DNA from 4 places in the Rhizobium sp. SYY.PMSO genome. Region 3 is predicted to be linked to each of the others. Evidence: predicted binding sites of a transcription regulator. Region 3 holds the regulator's gene; each other region holds the start of a gene.
The links. Region 3 encodes PhoB, which activates phosphate uptake and scavenging genes when phosphate is short. Its sites were predicted from a motif close to TGTCATNNANCTGTCAT; they were not measured.

Region 1: the regulator PhoB is predicted to act here: its motif matches at 3,062-3,078, upstream of phnF (phosphonate metabolism transcriptional regulator PhnF).
Region 2: the regulator PhoB is predicted to act here: its motif matches at 1,840-1,856, upstream of ACJJVH_RS07430 (UDP-2,3-diacylglucosamine diphosphatase).
Region 4: the regulator PhoB is predicted to act here: its motif matches at 1,411-1,427, upstream of ACJJVH_RS16995 (DUF1045 domain-containing protein).

What each region holds. Positions count from the first base shown of each region.
Region 1 is NZ_CP177349.1:3,522,951-3,527,594, reverse strand. Features, by position in the region: gene ACJJVH_RS17075 (ABC transporter ATP-binding protein) at 1-525, shown strand, start outside; gene dapB (4-hydroxy-tetrahydrodipicolinate reductase) at 540-1,364, shown strand; gene ACJJVH_RS17065 (2,3-bisphosphoglycerate-dependent phosphoglycerate mutase) at 1,487-2,122, shown strand; gene phnF (phosphonate metabolism transcriptional regulator PhnF) at 2,313-3,047, opposite strand; gene phnG (phosphonate C-P lyase system protein PhnG) at 3,148-3,624, shown strand; gene phnH (phosphonate C-P lyase system protein PhnH) at 3,624-4,250, shown strand; gene ACJJVH_RS17045 (carbon-phosphorus lyase complex subunit PhnI) at 4,254-4,644, shown strand, end outside.
Region 2 is NZ_CP177349.1:1,529,542-1,534,185, forward strand. Features, by position in the region: gene ACJJVH_RS07425 (MFS transporter) at 1-799, opposite strand, end outside; gene ACJJVH_RS07430 (UDP-2,3-diacylglucosamine diphosphatase) at 968-1,774, opposite strand; gene ACJJVH_RS07435 (NADP-dependent malic enzyme) at 2,181-4,457, shown strand; gene ACJJVH_RS07440 (hypothetical protein) at 4,602-4,644, shown strand, end outside.
Region 3 is NZ_CP177349.1:119,098-123,741, reverse strand. Features, by position in the region: gene ACJJVH_RS00620 (aspartate aminotransferase family protein) at 1-933, opposite strand, end outside; gene ACJJVH_RS00615 (GcrA family cell cycle regulator) at 1,359-1,886, shown strand; gene phoB (phosphate regulon transcriptional regulator PhoB) at 1,981-2,664, opposite strand; gene phoU (phosphate signaling complex protein PhoU) at 2,696-3,409, opposite strand; gene pstB (phosphate ABC transporter ATP-binding protein PstB) at 3,461-4,276, opposite strand; gene pstA (phosphate ABC transporter permease PstA) at 4,291-4,644, opposite strand, start outside.
Region 4 is NZ_CP177349.1:3,510,838-3,515,481, reverse strand. Features, by position in the region: gene phnE (phosphonate ABC transporter, permease protein PhnE) at 1-32, shown strand, start outside; gene phnE (phosphonate ABC transporter, permease protein PhnE) at 41-1,387, shown strand; gene ACJJVH_RS16995 (DUF1045 domain-containing protein) at 1,576-2,265, shown strand; gene ACJJVH_RS16990 (alpha-D-ribose 1-methylphosphonate 5-triphosphate diphosphatase) at 2,279-3,418, shown strand; gene phnN (phosphonate metabolism protein/1,5-bisphosphokinase (PRPP-forming) PhnN) at 3,415-4,020, shown strand; gene polA (DNA polymerase I) at 4,245-4,644, opposite strand, start outside.

The sequences.
Region 1 (4,644 bases), 350 kb from region 3:
CGGGAGCAGCTCGCCTATGTTTCGCAGCAGCCCTATCTCTTCGAAGGCACGATCCGCGACAACATCCGCTACGGACGACCGAACGCGACCGATGCCGAGATCGAGGAAGCGGCACGCCTTGCCTATGCGCATGATTTCATCGAGGCGCAGTCGATGGGCTACGATACGCCCGTCGGCGAAAACGGCGTGACGCTTTCCGGCGGCCAGAGGCAGCGCCTGTCCATAGCCCGCGCGCTGGTGCGCAATGCGCCGATCCTGCTTCTGGACGAGGCGACCTCCGCGCTCGACACCGAATCCGAAGCGGCCGTGCAGAAGGCTCTGGAAGAAGCGATGAGCGGCCGCACCGTCGTCGTCATCGCCCACCGCCTGTCGACGGTGGTGCGGGCCGAGAAAATCGTCGTCATGCAGAACGGCCGAGTTGTCGAGGAAGGCAATCACGAGACGCTTGCGACCGCCGACAATGGCCTCTACGCTCGGCTCAACAACCTGCAGCTACCGGCCATATCGAGCAATTCCCGCAAATAGACGATAGAGACGACATGAGCGACGATGCGATGAAGCTGGTGGTGGTGGGCGCGGCAGGCCGCATGGGACAGGCTCTGATCCGTCTCATCCACGCCACCGACGGCGTAACCCTGCATGCCGCAGTCGCCCGTTCCGGCTCCGCCTTCGTCGGCAAGGATGCCGGCGAGATCGCCGGGCTGGGGCCGATCGGCGTTTCCGTCACCGACGATCCGCTCGCCACCTTCCTCCATGCCGAAGGCGTCATCGATTTCACGACGCCGGCAACCAGCGTCACCTTTGCCGGCCTCGCCGCGCAGGCGCGCATCGTCCACATCATCGGCACCACCGGCTGCTCGGACGAGGACGAGGCGAAGTTCAAGGCGGCCGCGCGCCATGCCCGCATCGTCAAATCGGGCAATATGGGCCTCGGCATCAACCTCTTGAGCGTGCTCGTGGAGCAGGCCGCGCGCGCGCTCCCCTCGAACGACTGGGATATCGAGGTGCTGGAGATGCATCATCGCCACAAGGTCGACGCGCCCTCGGGCACCGCGCTCCTGCTCGGCCAGGCGGCGGCGAAGGGCCGCGGCATCGACCTCAACGACAAGTCCGTGCGCGTGCGCGACGGCCACACCGGCCCGCGCCCGGCGGGCACGATCGGCTTTGCGACCTTGCGCGGCGGCGGCGTGGTGGGCGATCACTCCGTCATCTTCGCCAGCGAGAGCGAGCGGCTGACGCTATCGCACAATGCCGGCGACCGTTCGCTGTTTGCGCGCGGCGCGCTGCAGGCGGCACTCTGGGCGCGTGACAAGAAACCCGGCTTCTATTCCATGCTCGATGTTCTCGGGCTCTCCACACGCTGATGCGATCCCGGGGCGGGGCGGCATGAAACCGCTGACCCACTCCAGCCATTTATTGTCCCGCAATTCCTGACGGAAAACCGCCACGCAGCTTTCCTGGAATTGCCCTATCAAGGAGAAATTTTATGAGCGGCACTCTCGTTCTCGTTCGCCATGGGCAGAGCGACTGGAATTTGAAGAATCTCTTCACCGGCTGGAAGGACCCCGATCTGACCGCGCTCGGCATCGAGGAAGCCAAGACGGGCGGCAAGGCGCTCGCCGATTACGGCCTCAAGTACGACATCGCCTTCACCTCGGCCCTGACGCGCGCCCAGCACACGCTGAAGATCATCCTCGATGAAATCGGCCAGCCGGGGCTCGAAACCATCAAGGACCAGGCGCTGAACGAGCGCGACTACGGCGATCTCTCCGGCCTCAACAAGGACGACGCCCGCGCCAAGTGGGGCGAGGAGCAGGTTCACATCTGGCGCCGCTCCTACGACGTTCCGCCGCCCGGCGGCGAAAGCCTGCGCGATACCGGCGCCCGCGTCTGGCCCTATTACCTGACGGAAATCCTGCCGCGCGTTCTCGCCGGCCAGAACGTATTGGTCGCCGCCCACGGCAATTCGCTACGCTCGCTCGTCATGGTTCTCGACCGGCTGAGCAAGGCGCAGATCCTGGAACTCAACCTCGCGACCGGCGTGCCGATGGTCTACAAGCTCAAGGCCGATTCCACCGTCGCCTCGAAAGAAGTCCTCGGCGACATGTCCGGCGCGCATTGAGTGTCAAGCCATTAGGGCCAAAAGGCCCCTCACCCTAGCCCTCTCCCCGTTTTACGGAGAGAGGGGACTACCCTTTCCAATACTCTCGATTCCTATGGGATTGCGATGCGACGGAGAGCACGTCTTTCTCCTTCTCCCCGCCTGCGGGGGAAGGTGGCCGACAGGCCGGATGAGGGGCGACCCCCTACCATCAATTCTCGACGGTGAAGCGCACCCTGTCGGCGGCGAAGCGCGAGATTGAATATTGCACCGGCACATTGTCGAGATCTGAGTTCAGCGCCTGTGTGATGAGGACGATGGCGCCGGGCGATAATTGCAGATCGGTGAGATCGCCGTCGTCTGCATGCGTCGCGGTGATTTCGGTGACGACGCGCACGTAATCCGGCACGCCGAGCTCCTTGAACGCCTTGGTGATCGATCCGGTCGCCTGGTAGATTTCGGCGATATTCCCGAAGCGATCGGCCGGAAACCAGCTGGTGGCGCGCGATACCGGGCGATGATCCGCCTGACCGAGCGTTTCGAGCCGGATCAGCGGTGTGCCGGTCTCAAGCTTGAGCTGCCTGGCCAGCTCCGCGTTTGCGGCCTCTTCGACCGATGCCAGCAATACGCTGCGGGTCTCGCGCACCTGATCGCCGATCCCTTGCGAGAAACGCGTCCGCTTCGAAATGGGAAAGCTCAGCCGTTCCTTGCGTTCGATCAGCGTTCCTCGCCCCTGCACGGCCCTGACAATCCCTTCCTGCGCCAGTGCGGCAAGAGCGCTTCGGATCGTGTGGCGGTTGACGCCGAATTGCAGCGCCAGCGTCGTTTCCGGCGGCACCATTCCCGTCTCGTCGAAATCTCCGTGGTTGATCGACGTGCGAATGCGGTCGGCGATCTGCCGCCACAGCGCCACGCCCGTCTGTCTCTGGATCTTCTGCCCTGCCATCTCGCCCGCTCGCCTGTCACACGCTTGTCACGACTCGCTAATACATATAAAACTATCTTGTATGGTTGTCTATATCAATAGACATTTAAAGGAAAGCGCGATGAATTCAGCACAAAGGCAGGAAGCGGCCGCGCAGGAGCGTCGGGAACGCAAGCGCGTTGCCGACCTTCTGGCGCAGGCAGAGCGCGACGAGCTGGAAACGGCCTGGGAAGCTTTGCCGAGCAAGCCGGCGGCACAGCCGGTGCGCGGCCCCGAGACCGGGCTCGTCATGGTCCGCGGCCGCATCGGCGGCGGCGGTTCCCCCTTCAATCTCGGCGAGGTCACGATGACCCGCGCCACCATACGGCTGGCCTCGGGCACCATCGGCCATGCGCACGCCCTCGGCACCGATCGCGAAAAGGCACGCCTTTCGGCCATCTTCGACGCCCTCTGGCAGCAATCGGCCACGCGGGAATTCGTCGAGAAGGCCATCCTTCAGCCGGTTGCCGGGCGCATCGCAAGCTATGACCGCAAGCGCGCCGAAGAGACGGCGGCGACCCGCGTCGATTTCTTCACCATGGTTCGCGGAGAGGATTGATGAGCCTGTTCAACACCCCGACCTTCGGCAACGAGGCCCTGACCGGCGGCTTCAGCGATCCGGTTTTCGACGCGCAAAGCGTTTTCAAGATGACGATGGACGCCATGGCGCGTCCGGGCACCCTGCAGACCGTGACCGCCGACATCGCGCCGCCGCCGCCGCTCGGCATTGCCGCCGGCGCCATCGGCCTGACGCTCTGCGACCATGATACGCCGGTCTGGCTCTCCAACGGTCTTACGCGATCGAGCCTTTCGGAATGGCTGGGCTTCCACACCGGCGCGCCCGTCGTCACCGAGCGGCTGGAGGCGCATTTCGCCTTTGTCGAGGCAGGCATGGCGCTTTCCTCGTTCAGCCAGTTCGGCGTGGGCACGCAGGAATATCCCGATCGTTCGACGACCATCGTACTGGAGATCGAAAGCCTTGAGGGCGGCAAGCAACTGGCGCTTTCCGGCCCCGGCATCAAGGACGTGACCATGATCGCCCCGGTCGGCCTGCCGGATGCGCTGCTGCGCATCTGGAACGACAATCGCGCGCTCTTCCCGCGCGGCGTCGATCTCGTCCTGACGGCCGGCCGGCAATTCCTTTGCCTGCCGCGCACCACCAAGATCATCGCGACGGAGATGTGACATATGTATGTTGCCGTTAAGGGCGGCGAAGCCGCCATCGCCAATGCTCACCGGCTGCTGGCCGACCGTCGCCGCGGCGACCGCTCGCTGCCGGCGCTCGGCATCGATCAGATCGTCGCGCAGCTGGCGCTCGCCGTCGACCGCGTCATGGCCGAAGCCTCGCTCTACGACCGCACGCTGGCAGCCCTTGCCGTCCGCCAGGCGCGCGGCGACATGATCGAGGCGATCTTCCTGCTGCGCGCCTACCGCACCACGCTGCCGCGCTTCGGCTACTCCCAGCCGCTCGACACATCGGCGATGAAGATCGAGCGCCGCATCTCCGCGACCTACAAGGACCTGCCCGGCGGCCAGCTTCTCGGCCCGACCTTCGACTATACGCACCGCCTGCTCGACC
Region 2 (4,644 bases), 1.4 Mb from region 3:
AGAAGACCATGACCTCGGCCGCGACACCGATGCTCCATAAGATGGCGATCTCGGCGCCGGAGAAGCCCAGCTTGCGCCAATAGATCGACGCAAACGTATAAAGCATCGCATGGCTCGACTGCTGTACCGAAACCCCGATCATGGTGATGAGCAGTTGCGGGGAACGCAAATTTCCGGTCGGCGACTGCAGGTTGATCGGCTGGTTGCGCCGCCGCGTCGGCCCGATGCGCGGCGCAAACAGGCCCATCAGCATCGTGAGAATGAAGCCTGCCACCATGACGGGCAAGACGGTGGTTCCACCCCAGATGCTGATCAGCTGACCGCCGAGAAGCGTCGACAGGATAAACGTGATCGATCCCCACACCCGCATGGAGCCATAGTCGAATCCCCAGCGGCGCACGCCCGACATGGCGATCGATTCCACCACCGGCACGTAGGGCGCATAGGTCGCGCCCTGGATGCCGTAGACCAGAAGCACCGACCAGAAGTCGCTTGTCCAGTAGAGCGCGATTGCCGTCAGAAGCGACAGGGCGCCGGACCACAGCAATACGTCGGCGCGCTCCGTCATATGATCGGCCAGCACGGCGATGACGGGCGTCACCAGAACGCGCACCACCATGGGGATGGCGATCACCAGACCGATTTCATGATCGTTGAAATTCAGCCCCGCCAGCCATACGGGAAAGAACGGCAAGGCAATGCCGTTGACGAACAACGGCGCGCAATAGGACAAGGCGGTGCGCAAGCGGAAATACGGCGGCGCACCCTCGCCCTGGAAGGACTTGATCGCGGGAATCATGACAGACCTGAAGGGGAACTGATTTGTCCCTATCACGCTATCGATAGTACGACTATGGCGAGAAATGGCCAAGACCGTAACGTTTCGGAAAAATCCGGGGCCAAGGCGGTTCCGCGACGATCAATAATTATGACATGCTATTATTAAGGCCGTGAAGCGGCGTAAAAGCTACGCCGCCTGGGCGCCCAGAGGCCGCGGCAGCCCTTCCACGGGCGAACCGGCCGGCTGCGTCTCCAGGATCGATCGCCAGGTGATGAGCTCGAAGGTGCCGTCCTGGTGCTCGGCGATCGCCGTGCAGCTTTCCACCCAGTCGCCGGTATTGATGTAGCGCACGCCGTCCAGATCTTCGATGACGGCATGGTGGATATGGCCGCAGATCACGCCGTCGGCATCGTTGCGCCTGGCCTCTTCGGCCACGACGCGCTGAAATTCGCCGATGAAATTTACGGCGTGCTTTACCTGCTGCTTCGCCCAGGCCGAGAAAGACCAGTAAGGCATGTTCAAGCGGCGGCGTATCGCCGCAAGGCCGATATTGATCAGAATGGCCATGTCGTATGCCCAGTCGCCGAGATAGGCGAGCAGGCGTGCGTTGCGGACGACCACGTCGAATTCGTCGCCATGCAGGACCAGATAGGTCTTGCCGTCTGCCGTTTCATGAATGGCCCGCTGGGCCACCTCGATACCGCCGAAGTGCATGCCGGGGAAATCCCGCAGGAATTCATCGTGGTTGCCGGGGATATAGACGATGCGCGTACCTTTGCGCGCCTTGCGCAGAAGCTTCTGCACGACGTCGTTGCAATCCTGCGGCCAGTACCAGTTTCGCTTCAGGCGCCAGCCATCGACGATATCGCCGACCAGAAAGATGGTATCGGCATCATGATAACGGAGAAAGTCGAGCAGGAAGTCTGCCTTGGCAGCTTTCGAGCCCAGGTGCACGTCAGAAATGAACAGCGTCCGAAATCGCCTGGTGTCCATGTTTTCATTCACGAACTTTATGTCCGTGCCCTATCCTACCTTGGCTATTCCAAAACCAGACTCGTGTTTCAGGAAGATGACAAATCCTGTGTCTGGCGGCTTATCGGCGGGTTCGGCCGCCTCTTGCCGCGATGCAAGGTCCGGACGGTCGCCTGCAAAACGGGCGACACCAAGGCAAAACATCGCCTGCGCCGGCTCCCCCTCATGCGCAATCCCATGCCGTCTTCGCGGCGGCCATCGGGTGATCGTTGCGGAAAAGGCAATTCAGTTATGCCACGGCAAAAACGCCTTGCGACGTCGATTGCATACTGTGAAGGCGAAGCGATTGATGTATGGAGGACTCTAGCGCAGGCAGGAATGGAGACGCGAGTTGGATACGAACGACACTTCGAAAGCAGCCAAGAATATGGCGAGCGGAAATTTCGACGAACAGGCGCTTTATTTCCATCGCTATCCTCGCCCCGGCAAGCTGGAAATTCAGGCGACAAAGCCGCTGGGCAACCAGCGCGATCTGGCGCTCGCTTACTCTCCCGGCGTCGCCGCTCCCTGCATCGCGATCCGCGACAATCCCGAAATGGCTGCGGACTACACGTCCCGCGCCAATCTCGTTGCGGTGATTTCGAACGGTTCGGCCGTGCTCGGCCTCGGCAATATCGGCCCGCTCGCCTCCAAGCCGGTCATGGAAGGCAAGGCCGTCCTCTTCAAGAAGTTTGCCGGCATCGATGTCTTCGACATCGAAGTCGCAGCGCCCACCGTCGATGAGATGGTCAACACGATTTCGGCGCTCGAGCCGACCTTCGGCGGCATCAATCTGGAAGACATCAAGGCGCCGGAATGCTTCGATGTCGAACGCCGCCTGCGCGAAAAAATGGAAATTCCGGTCTTCCACGACGATCAGCACGGCACTGCCATCATCGTCGCCGCCGCCGTCCTCAACGGGCTGGAACTGGCGGGCAAGAAAATCGAGGACGTCAAGATCGTCGCCTCCGGCGCGGGCGCGGCTGCGCTCGCCTGCCTCAATCTGCTCGTGATCCTCGGCGCCAGGCGCGAAAACATCTGGGTCCACGATATCGAAGGCCTGGTCTACAAGGACCGCAACGTCCTGATGGACGAATGGAAGTCCATCTACGCCCAGGATAGCGACAAGCGCGTGCTTGCCGAATCCATCCCGGGCGCCGATGTCTTCCTCGGCCTGTCCGCCGCCGGCGTGCTGAAACCCGAACTTCTCGCGCAGATGGCGGAAAAGCCGCTGATCATGGCGCTCGCCAACCCGACGCCGGAAATCATGCCGGACCTCGCCCGGGCCGCACGCCCCGACGCCATGATCTGTACCGGGCGCTCGGATTTTCCGAACCAGGTGAACAACGTCCTCTGCTTCCCCTATATCTTCCGCGGCGCGCTCGACTGCGGTGCAAAGACGATCAATGAGGAAATGAAGATGGCCGCCGTGCGCGCCATCGCCGCTCTCGCCCGCGAGGAGCCTTCCGATGTCGCCGCCCGCGCCTACACTGGCGAGACGCCGGTCTTCGGCCCCAACTACCTGATCCCCTCGCCCTTCGATCCGCGCCTCATCCTGCGCATTGCGCCGGCCGTGGCGAAAGCCGCCGCCGACAGCGGCGTGGCGCTGCGTCCGATCAAGGATTTCGACGCCTACATGGACGAGCTCAACCGCTTCGTCTTCCGCTCGGGCTTCATCATGAAGCCGATCTTCGCTGCCGCGAAAATCGCCGAACGCAAGCGCGTCGTCTTCTCCGAAGGCGAGGACGAACGCGTGCTGCGCGCCGCCCAGGTTCTGCTTGAGGAAGGAACCGCATCCCCGATCCTGATCGGCCGTCCCTCCGTCATCGAAAGCCGCCTGAAGCGCTACGGCCTGAAGATCCGTCCGAATACCGATTTCGCCGTCATCAACCCGGAAGACGATCCGCGCTTCCGCGAATATGTCGAGCTGTATTTCTCGCTCGTCGGCCGGGCCGGGGTAATTCCCGAGGCCGCGCGCACGATCGTCCGCACCAACGCAACGGTCATCGGCGCGCTCGCCTTGAAGCGCGGCGAAGCCGATGCCCTCATCTGCGGCCTCGAAGGCCGATATGAGCGCCATCTGCGCGTCGTTCGACAGGTCATCGGCAAGCGGCCGGACGTTCGCGATTTTTCCGCGCTCAGCCTGCTTATCTCGCAGCGCGGCGCTACCTTCTACACCGATACCTACGTGACGTTTAACCCGAGCGCCGAGGAAATTGCCGAATCGGCGGTCCTCGCGGCGCAGGAGATCAAGCGTTTCGGCATCGAGCCACGCGCGGCTCTGGTCTCGCACTCCAACTTCGGCTCCCGGGAATCCGAGAGCGCAACGAAAATGCGTGACGCGCTCGCGCTCGTGCGCGAAGCCGCGCCGGATCTGGAAGTCGATGGCGAAATGCATGGCGACAGCGCCATTTCCGAAAGCCTGCGTCGCCACGTCATGCCGGATAGCGCGCTTTCCGGCGAAGCGAACCTGCTCGTGTTCCCCAACCTCGATGCCGCCAACATCACGCTCGGCGTGGTCAAGACCATGACCGATGGCCTGCATGTCGGCCCGATCCTGCTCGGCACGGCGCTTCCAGCCCATATTCTCTCGCCTTCCGTCACGTCCCGCGGCGTGGTCAATATGGCGGCTCTGGCCGTGGTCGAGGCATCGCAGCTCGCCTGAGCGAAATCCTCGCAGCCGCCATGCGGTGGCTGCGAGCCGCGATTTCATGAAAATCCTCTCGAAATCCATGCATTTTGATGGATACGTTGTTAAGCTCGAAGATATAGGCTTCAGCGAAATCGAACCGCTTTCGAGAGCAGAACCGTGAACCGCGGCACAAAACACGTTTCCATAGCCCTGCTGTCCG
Region 3 (4,644 bases):
GCCCTGGCGGAAGACCAGCGCGATATCGCGCACATGTTCCAGGAAGCCGTCGGCCAGAACGATATCGAGCACCGCGTTGCCGACCGCCATGGCGAGCGGATTGCCGCCATAGGTCGACCCGTGCGTGCCGGCCTTCATGCCCGAGGCGGCTTCCGCCGTCGCAAGGCACGCGCCGAGCGGAAAACCGCCGCCGATACCCTTGGCGACGGCCATGATGTCAGGCTTGATGCCGGCCCACTCATGGGCAAAGAGCTTGCCGGTGCGGCCGACGCCGCATTGCACCTCGTCGAGGATCAAAAGCAGGCCATGCTCGTCGCAGATCTGGCGGAGACCGCGCAGGAACTCGTTGGTCGCCGGGCGAATGCCGCCTTCGCCCTGCACCGGCTCGACCAGGATTCCGGCCGTCGCATCGGTGATGGCTGCGCGCACGGCATCGAGGTCGCCGAACGGCACCTGATCGAAGCCCGGCGCCTTCGGACCGAAGCCCTCGATGTATTTTTCCTGACCGCCGGCGGCGATGGTCGCGATAGTGCGGCCGTGGAAGGCGCCTTCGAAGGTGATGATGTGGAACTTTTCCGGATGCCCCTTGGCGAAATGATAGCGCCGCGCCGTCTTGATGGCGCATTCCAGCGCCTCGGCGCCGGAGTTGGTGAAGAACACCTTGTCGGCGAAGGTCGCTTCCGTCAGCCGCTTCGACAGCTTCTCCTGGCCGGGCACTTCGTAGAGGTTGGAGAGATGCCAGACCTTGTCGGCCTGCGCCTTCAGTTCCGAGACGAGGTGAGGATGCGCATGACCGAGCGAATTGACCGCCACGCCGGCTGCGAAATCGAGATAGCGCTCGCCGTTTTCGGTAATCAGCCAGACGCCCTCGCCTCGCTCGAACCGCAGCGGAGCACGCATATAGGTGTCATAAAGCGGCGTGGTCTCGGCCATGGCCATGTCTCCTCGATCACAACTTTAAGGACCAATCGCTTCCGTTTGATGAAACGGGTCCGAAAAAATCAAAAATGCCGCCTTGCGGCGGCTCGGGCACTATTGATGTTTTGCACCGCGATGTCAACAAAACTGGCGCTTTAGCAGGTGCGAGAAAGCGCTTGCGGGCAAAAGAGATGGGTTCGACGGCGCCTATTGCAGAAATGCCACGCCCGGACAGCAAGTTGGGGAAAACCTAGAAATCGATTCCTCAAGATTCCCGCGACTCTTGTCACGGAGTCAGCCTCACACTAGGTTAAAAACCAATTGCTAGACTGCATGCGGCGGAACTAGTCACCACAATTTTAGAGCGTTTCGCGCCTTGTTACCATGCGAGGCAATGGTGAGGGATTCTGCCATCGGAAACGCGACAGCGGAGACAGGGCATGAATTGGACAGACGAACGCGTCGAGAAGCTGAAAAAGCTATGGTCCGAAGGGTTGAGCGCCAGCCAGATCGCGGCGCAGCTTGGTGGCGTGAGCCGTAATGCCGTCATCGGCAAGGTACATCGCCTGAACCTCCCGGGCCGGGCAAAGGCCGGTGGCACGGCAACTGCAGCGCGCACCCCGAAGCGCAGCGCCACGGCACCGCGCCCTGCCAGCTTCGGCTCGCGCGTGGCAACCCGCACCGTGGTTACCCGCCAGCAGGGCGCAACCATGCTGAAGGAAGAGGTCGAGGTCGATTCAGTCAACGAAATCCAATATCGTCCGGCATCGAACGTCGTCGTTCCGATCTCCCGCCGCCTCGGCCTGACGGAGCTGACGGAGCGCACCTGCAAGTGGCCGGTCGGCGATCCGCTGAAGGACGATTTCCACTTCTGCGGCAACGACAGCCCGGATTCCTCGCCTTACTGCACCTATCACCAGCGCATGGCCTACCAGCCAGTGCATGATCGCCGGCGCAACAACGGCTGAAAGCTATAAGCAAATTCAAAGAGAAACGGGCCCCTCGGGGCCCGTTTTCTATTTCCGCCGCATGTCGATGTCGATGCCCGAGCAGCCTTGCCGCTCAGGCTTCCATGGAATAGCCCGCGCCGCGAACGGTGCGGATGACATCCTGCATGTTGGAAAAATTGAGCGCCTTGCGCAGGCGGCCGACATGGACGTCGACCGTGCGTTCGTCGACATAGATATCGTGCCCCCACACGCCGTCCAGCAGCTGCGAGCGCGAGAAGACGCGGCCCGGCGAGGACATCAGGAATTCCAGCAGGCGGAACTCCGTCGGCCCCAGCCGCACTTCGCGGCTCTTGCGGTGGACGCGATGGGTTTCGCGGTCCAGCTCGATATCGCCGCAACGCAGCACCGTGGAGAGGACCTCCGGGCGGGCGCGCCGCAGCATCGCCTTGACGCGGGCCATCAGCTCCGGCGTCGAGAACGGCTTGACGACGTAATCGTCCGCGCCGGTGGAAAGGCCGCGCACGCGCTCGCTCTCCTCGCCGCGGGCCGTGAGCATGATGATCGGCAGCCGCTCCGTCTCCGGCCGCATGCGCAGCCGGCGGCAGAGCTCGATGCCGGACACGCCGGGGAGCATCCAGTCGAGGATCAGAAGATCGGGGATGCGCTCCTGGAGACGCAGCTCTGCCTCATCGCCTCTGAGGATCGTATCGACCTCGAAGCCTTCGGCTTCGAGATTGTAGCGCAGCAGAACGCTGAGCGCTTCCTCGTCTTCTACAACAGCAACTCTCGGAACCATGCGCCTGTGGTCTCCTTTCTTCGCTTCCAGATTATTCCGTCACCGCGCCGACGGTGTTGGCCGTGTCGTCCTTCGGCCGCTCGCCTTCGGGCTGGGCGCCGGTCGCCATATAATAGATCGTCTCGGCAATGTTGGTGGCATGGTCGCCGATGCGCTCGATGTTCTTCGCGCAGAAGAGAAGATGCGTGCAGGTGGTGATGTTGCGCGGATCTTCCATCATGTAGGTCAGCATCTCGCGGAAGAGCGAGGTATACATGGCGTCGATTTCCTCGTCGCGTTCGCGGATCGACACGGCCTTGTCCGGCGAACGGGTCGCATAGACGTCCAGAACTTCCTTCAGCTGGCTCAGTGCCAGTTCGGAGAGATGCTCGATACCGCGGGCGAGACGGCGCGGAACGCCGGTGCCCTGCACGGCGATGACGCGCTTGGCCGTGTTCTTGCCAAGGTCGCCGACGCGCTCCAGATCGGAGGCGATGCGGATCGAGCCCATGATTTCGCGCAGGTCGGCCGCCATCGGCTGACGGCGCGCGATGGTGACGATCGCCTTATCGCCGATTTCGCGTTCGGCATGGTCGAGAATGACATCGTCGGAGATGACCTTCTGGGCAAGGGCCGCGTCGCTGTTGACCAAAGCGCGTACGCTGTCGCTGACCATCTGCTCGGCAAGGCCGCCCATTTCCGCAATGCGGCGCGTCAGGAACTTCAGGTCTTCGTCATAGGCAGAGAGAATGTGGGTGGAGACCATTTTTCTATCCTCAAGGTGAACTGTGTGAAAGGAGCCGCGCGCGCAGCATCATCAACCAAAACGGCCCATGATGTAATCCTGCGTGCGGTAATCGTCGGGATTGGTGAACATTTTATCGGTGTCGTTCTCCTCAACCAGATGGCCGAGATGGAACATTGCGGTGCGTTGCGAAACGCGGGCTGCCTGCTGCATGGAATGCGTCACGATGACGATCGTGAAGTTTTCCCGCAGCTCGTGGATGAGATCTTCGACCTTTGCGGTTGCGATCGGATCGAGGGCCGAGCATGGCTCGTCCATCAGGATGACCTCCGGGCTGACGGCAACGGCGCGGGCGATGCACAGGCGCTGCTGCTGGCCGCCCGAAAGGCTCGTGCCGGCATCGTGGAGCCTGTCCTTCACCTCGCCCCAGAGGCCCGCCTTCTGCAGGCTGGTTTCGACGATGTGATCGAGATCGGCCTTGGATGCGTGCAGGCCATGGATGCGCGGACCGTAGGCGACATTCTCATAGATCGACTTCGGAAACGGGTTGGGCTTTTGAAAGACCATGCCGACGCGGGCGCGCAGTTCCACCACGTCGATGCTGTCGTCGTAGACGTCCTGATCGTCGAGCGTGATCCTGCCGGTGACGCGGCAGGTCTCGATCGTATCGTTCATGCGGTTGAGGCAGCGCAGGAAGGTGGACTTGCCGCAGCCGGAAGGGCCGATCAGCGCCGTCACCGTATTGACGCGGATCCTGAGATTGACGTCGAAGAGAGCGCGCTTGTCGCCGTAAAAGACCGAAACGTCCTGGCCGATCATCTTGTAAGGGATCGTCTTCATCTTTCTGGTCAATGCTCTTTCGCTCGCGGCTTCCGTCATCATGTTCATTTCCCGGCCCTCCCCTACCAGCGCCGTTCGAAACGGCGGCGCAGCAGGATCGCGCCGATGTTCATCGCGACGAGGAAGAAGAGCAGGACGATGATGGCCCCGGAGGTTCTTTCGACGAAGGCCCGCTCTGCCTCGCTCGCCCACATGTAGATCTGCACCGGCAGCGCCGTCGAAGGATCGAGGGGCGATGCCGGATAGTTGGAGACGAAGGCAACCATGCCGATCAGAAGCAGCGGCGCCGTCTCCCCGAGCGCATGGGCAAGCCCGAGGATGGTGCCCGTCAGGATGCCCGGCATGGCGAGCGGCAGGACGTGATGGAACACCACCTGCATGCGCGACGCACCGAGGCCGAGCGCGGCGCTGCGGAT
Region 4 (4,644 bases), 360 kb from region 3:
TCGGCGAGCATGCCTTTCTCTTGCAGCATTGAGGTTGACCATGTCCGTCATCGACGCCGGCCGTATGCAGGAAATCGAAGCGCGCTATCCGGAGGTCTTTCATCGATCCTTCCGCCAGCGCTATGGCGCTCTCATGATCTTCATCGGCGTCATCCTCTACGGCTTTTATGCCGTATGGTTCTTCAACCTGCCGAAAGTCATCTCGGAAGCGCATTGGGAGCGTGTCGGGATCTATCTGAGCGAGTGGATCAGCTACGACGTGCAGCCGGAATTCCGCATTTCCGGCGACAAGATCAGCATCAAATATCCGCGCTTCTCGCCGCTGGGCGACAATCCGAACCCGGATTGGGTGAAGGCCGCGCCTGACGGCAGCCTGACAGTCTCCGTCAGCGGCACGAGCCGCGCGGTGACGATCACCAAGACGCAGGCCATCCTGACGGCCCACGGCGTCACGATCCCCATCGACATCAGCGGCGACGTGCCGAAGATCGTCGGCTCCGAGCCGGTGCCGAGCTGGATGACCGTCTATGACGACAACATCCTCGCCAATATGGGCTTTGCCGGCGACGTCAGCATTTCCACGGACCGCGTGAAGATCCGCAAGCGCTTCCTCGGCTGGGCCAATTTCGTCTTCGACACGCACTCGCCCTTCTTCGACAAGCCGGCGGGCGAAGTGATCGGCCTGATCGTCTCGGGGCCGCGGCTCGACCCCACGCAATCCAACCTCTCGCTCGCCTTCGACAATATCTGGAACAATGGCGCCTGGCAGCACGGCGATGTCTGGACCAAGCTGTTCCAGACCATCGTCATGGCCTTCCTCGGCACTTTGCTCGGCTCGCTCGCCGCATTCCCGCTCGCCTTCCTGGCCGCCCGCAACATCACGCCGAACCGGCTGCTCAATCAGGTGCTGAAGCGTTTCTTCGACTTCCTGCGTTCCGTCGACATGCTGATCTGGGCGCTGTTCCTGACGCGCGCCTTCGGTCCCGGCCCGCTCGCCGGCAGCGGCGCGATCTTCCTCACCGAGACCGGCACGCTCGGCAAGCTCTATTCCGAGGGCCTGGAAAACATCGACAACAAGCCGCGCGAGGGCGTGAAATCCACCGGCTCGTCGACGATCCTCGTGCATCGCTACGGCATCATGCCGCAGATCGTGCCCGTGATCGTCAGCCAGACGCTTTACCAGTGGGAATCCAACGTGCGCGGTGCGACCATCATCGGCGCGGTCGGCGCGGGCGGCATCGGCCTGAAGCTCTGGGAGGCGATGCGCACCAACGCCAACTGGGAAAACGTCGCCTACATGGTGCTGCTGATCCTGATCGTCGTATTCCTGTTCGACGCCGCGTCCAACGCGTTGCGTTCACGGCTCATGGGCGCGCGGGTCAGATGAAAGCGGTGAGAAAAATCGCCGCGCATCATCATTCTGTCACGGGAATCCGGTAGCGCAGGCCCGGCAAGACTGCATCGGCCGAGCCGGATTTAGCCGGATTCGATTCGTTGCCGCCTTGCTGCTCTTGCGGTTTGTCGCAAATCACCCAACAGTGTCCCGCGCAGCCGATTTTTCCAAGGAATGCAGCCTTGCGCTATGCTCTCTATTTTACACCGCCCAAAGATCATCCGTTGACGTCGCTTGCCGCGCGCTGGCTGGGCCGCGACGCATTCTCCGACGAGATTTTTTCCGACAAGGCCATCGGCCCTGTTCCGGAAGGTCACGCCGAACTCACGGCCGACCCGCGCCGCTACGGCTTTCACGCCACGCTGAAGGCGCCGTTCGAGCTTGCCGGCTCTGTGACCGAACGCGACCTATTCGAAGTCGCTGCCGAATTCGCCTCGCGGACAAAGGCTTTCACCATTCCGGAGCTGGTACTCGGCCAGCTCGGTCATTTCTTCGCCCTCGTTCCGGGCTCGCTCCACCAGCCGCTACAGGATTTCGCCTCCCGCGTCGTCAAGACCTTCGAGCCGTTCCGCGCACCGCTTTCGCAGCACGATATCGCCCGGCGAAACCCGGAAGCAATGACCGAGCCGCATCGAGCAAACCTGTTCCGCTGGGGCTATCCTTACGTCAATGACGAGTTTCGTTTCCATATGACCTTGACGGGACGCGTCCCGGCCGAGCGTCAAGCCGAGATGCACGACGTCCTGCGCGAGCGTTTCGCCGGCCATACCGGCAAGCCGCTCGACGTTTCCGGCCTCGCCATCTTTATCGAGGAAGAGCGCGGCGCCCCCTTTACCGTCCGTTCCTGGCTGCCGCTGACCGGCGCCCAATAGTGAAAGACCTGACATGACCAAAGAAACCGTCCTTTCTAACGCCCGCATCGTCCTCGAAGACAAGATCGTCGAAGGCTCCGTGCTGATCCGTGACGGTCGCATTGCCGGCATTTCCGAAGGCAGGTCCGCCATCGGCGAGGATTTCGAGGGCGATTATCTCATTCCCGGTCTGGTCGAACTGCACACCGACCATCTGGAAGCGCATTATTCCCCACGTCCCGGTGTCCGCTGGAACAAGACCGCCGCGATCCAGGCACATGACGCCCAGATCGTCACCTCGGGCATCACCACCGTATTCGACTGCCTGCGCATGGGCTCGGATGAAGACGGCGGCTTCGAAAAGGGCGAGATGCGCGACATGGCCGACGCCATTCAGGCGGCCCAGCGCGAAGATCGGCTGCGCGCCGATCACCTGATCCATCTGCGCTGCGAGGTCTCCTCCGACAACGTTCTCGATCATTTCCAGGATTTCGAGAAAGACCCGTACGTCCGCCTCGTATCCCTGATGGATCACGCACCGGGCCAGCGCCAGTTCCAGACCATGGATCAGTACATCTTCTACTATCAGAAGAAGCGCGGCCTCAGCGACGAGGCCTTTGCCAAGTTCGTTGCCAAGCGCCAGGAGGAATCGGCGCGTTATGCCACACCCAACCGCGACGCGATCTCAAAGGTCTGCTCGGAACGCGGCATCACCATCGCCAGCCATGACGACGCAACGCTCGCCCATGTCGACGAAGCCATCAATTACGGCGTCCGGCTGGCGGAATTCCCGACCAGCATCGACGCCGCGAAGGCCTCGCATGGGGCCGGCATGAGCGTGCTGATGGGCGCGCCGAACATCGTGCGCGGCAAGTCGCATTCGGGCAACATCGCAGCCCGCGATCTTGCCGAACTCGGCGTTCTGGACGTGCTTTCCTCCGACTACGTGCCGCTCAGCCTGCTGCATGCGCCCTTCATTCTCGCAGATGAAGTCGAGGGCATTTCGCTGCCGCAGGCGATCGCCATGGTCACGGCAACGCCGGCAAGAACCGTCAGCCTGAACGACCGCGGGCGCATTGCCGAGGGCCTGCGCGCCGATCTGGTGCGCGTTCGCCGCGATCATGGCGTGCCGGTTACACGGTCCGCCTGGCGGGAAGGACGGCGGGTTGCATGAGCCCCGACGCCGATAGAAAGCCGACTAACGAAGGCGTATCGGACGCAACGGCAGGCATCATGGCTGTCGTCGTCGGCCCGAGCGGCGCCGGCAAGGATACGCTGATGAACCTCGCCGCGCGGTATTTTGCCGGCCGGCCGGATGTCCATTTCGTCCGCCGCGTCATCACGCGCGACGGAGATGCCGGCAACGAAGACCACAGAAGCGTTTCCGAAGCGGATTTCGAGGCCATGAAAAAGGCCGGCAGCTTCGCCGTCTCATGGGAGGCGCATGGCCTGAAGTACGGCATTCCCGCCGACGCCGCCGACGAGCTTGCGCGCGGCAATCTGGTGATCGCCAATGGCTCGCGTTCGGCGCTGCATCATTTCCAGACCGCATTCCCACGACTGAAGGTCATCAACATAACGGCGCGGCGCGAGGTGCTTGCCGAGCGGCTGATGGCGCGCGGACGCGAGAGCCGTGAAGACGTGTTGAAGCGTCTGGATCGCAGTGCGCTGACCGTTCAAGGCAGCTACGACGTGACTGATATCGACAATAGCGGCACGCTCGAAAAAGCCGAACAGGCAATCATCTCCGCGCTGGAAACGCTGATTGGGAAATAAGCGTTTGCGGCACGCCCGGATCATCGCAGCGAATTCGTAGCTACGCTGGGTCGTGAACTCTCCCCACCTCATGCTGAGGTGCCTTGGCGCGCTAGCGTCAAGGCCTCGAAGTACGAGGTGGCCCGGTAGAATACGCCACCCGCCCCCGTGGTTCGAGGCTTCGGCCTTCCAGGCCTCCGCACCTCACCATGAGGACTGATCTCCTCGCTATGCCCGATGCAGACTCAGTGCGCCTCGTCCCAATTATCGGCAGAGCGCGCGTCCACCTTCAGCGGCACCGCCATATTCACCGCCGGCATGGCGGCATTTTCCATGACCGAGACGACGATCGGGGTCGTGCGCTCGACATCGGCATCCTCGACTTCGAAGATCAGTTCGTCGTGCACCTGCAGCAGCATGCGCACGCGCTCGCCGAGCCCGGCTGAATCCAGCGCCGGCTCCATCTTGATCATCGCCCGCCGGATGACGTCGGCGGCCGAGCCCTGGATCGGCGCGTTGATCGAGGCGCGCTCGTTGAAGGCGCGGACGGAGGGGTTGGACGACCGGATTTCCGGGAAATGGATGCGGCGGCCGAAGATCGTCTCGACATAGCCCTTGTCGCGCGCGGTCTGCTTGGTGCTGTCC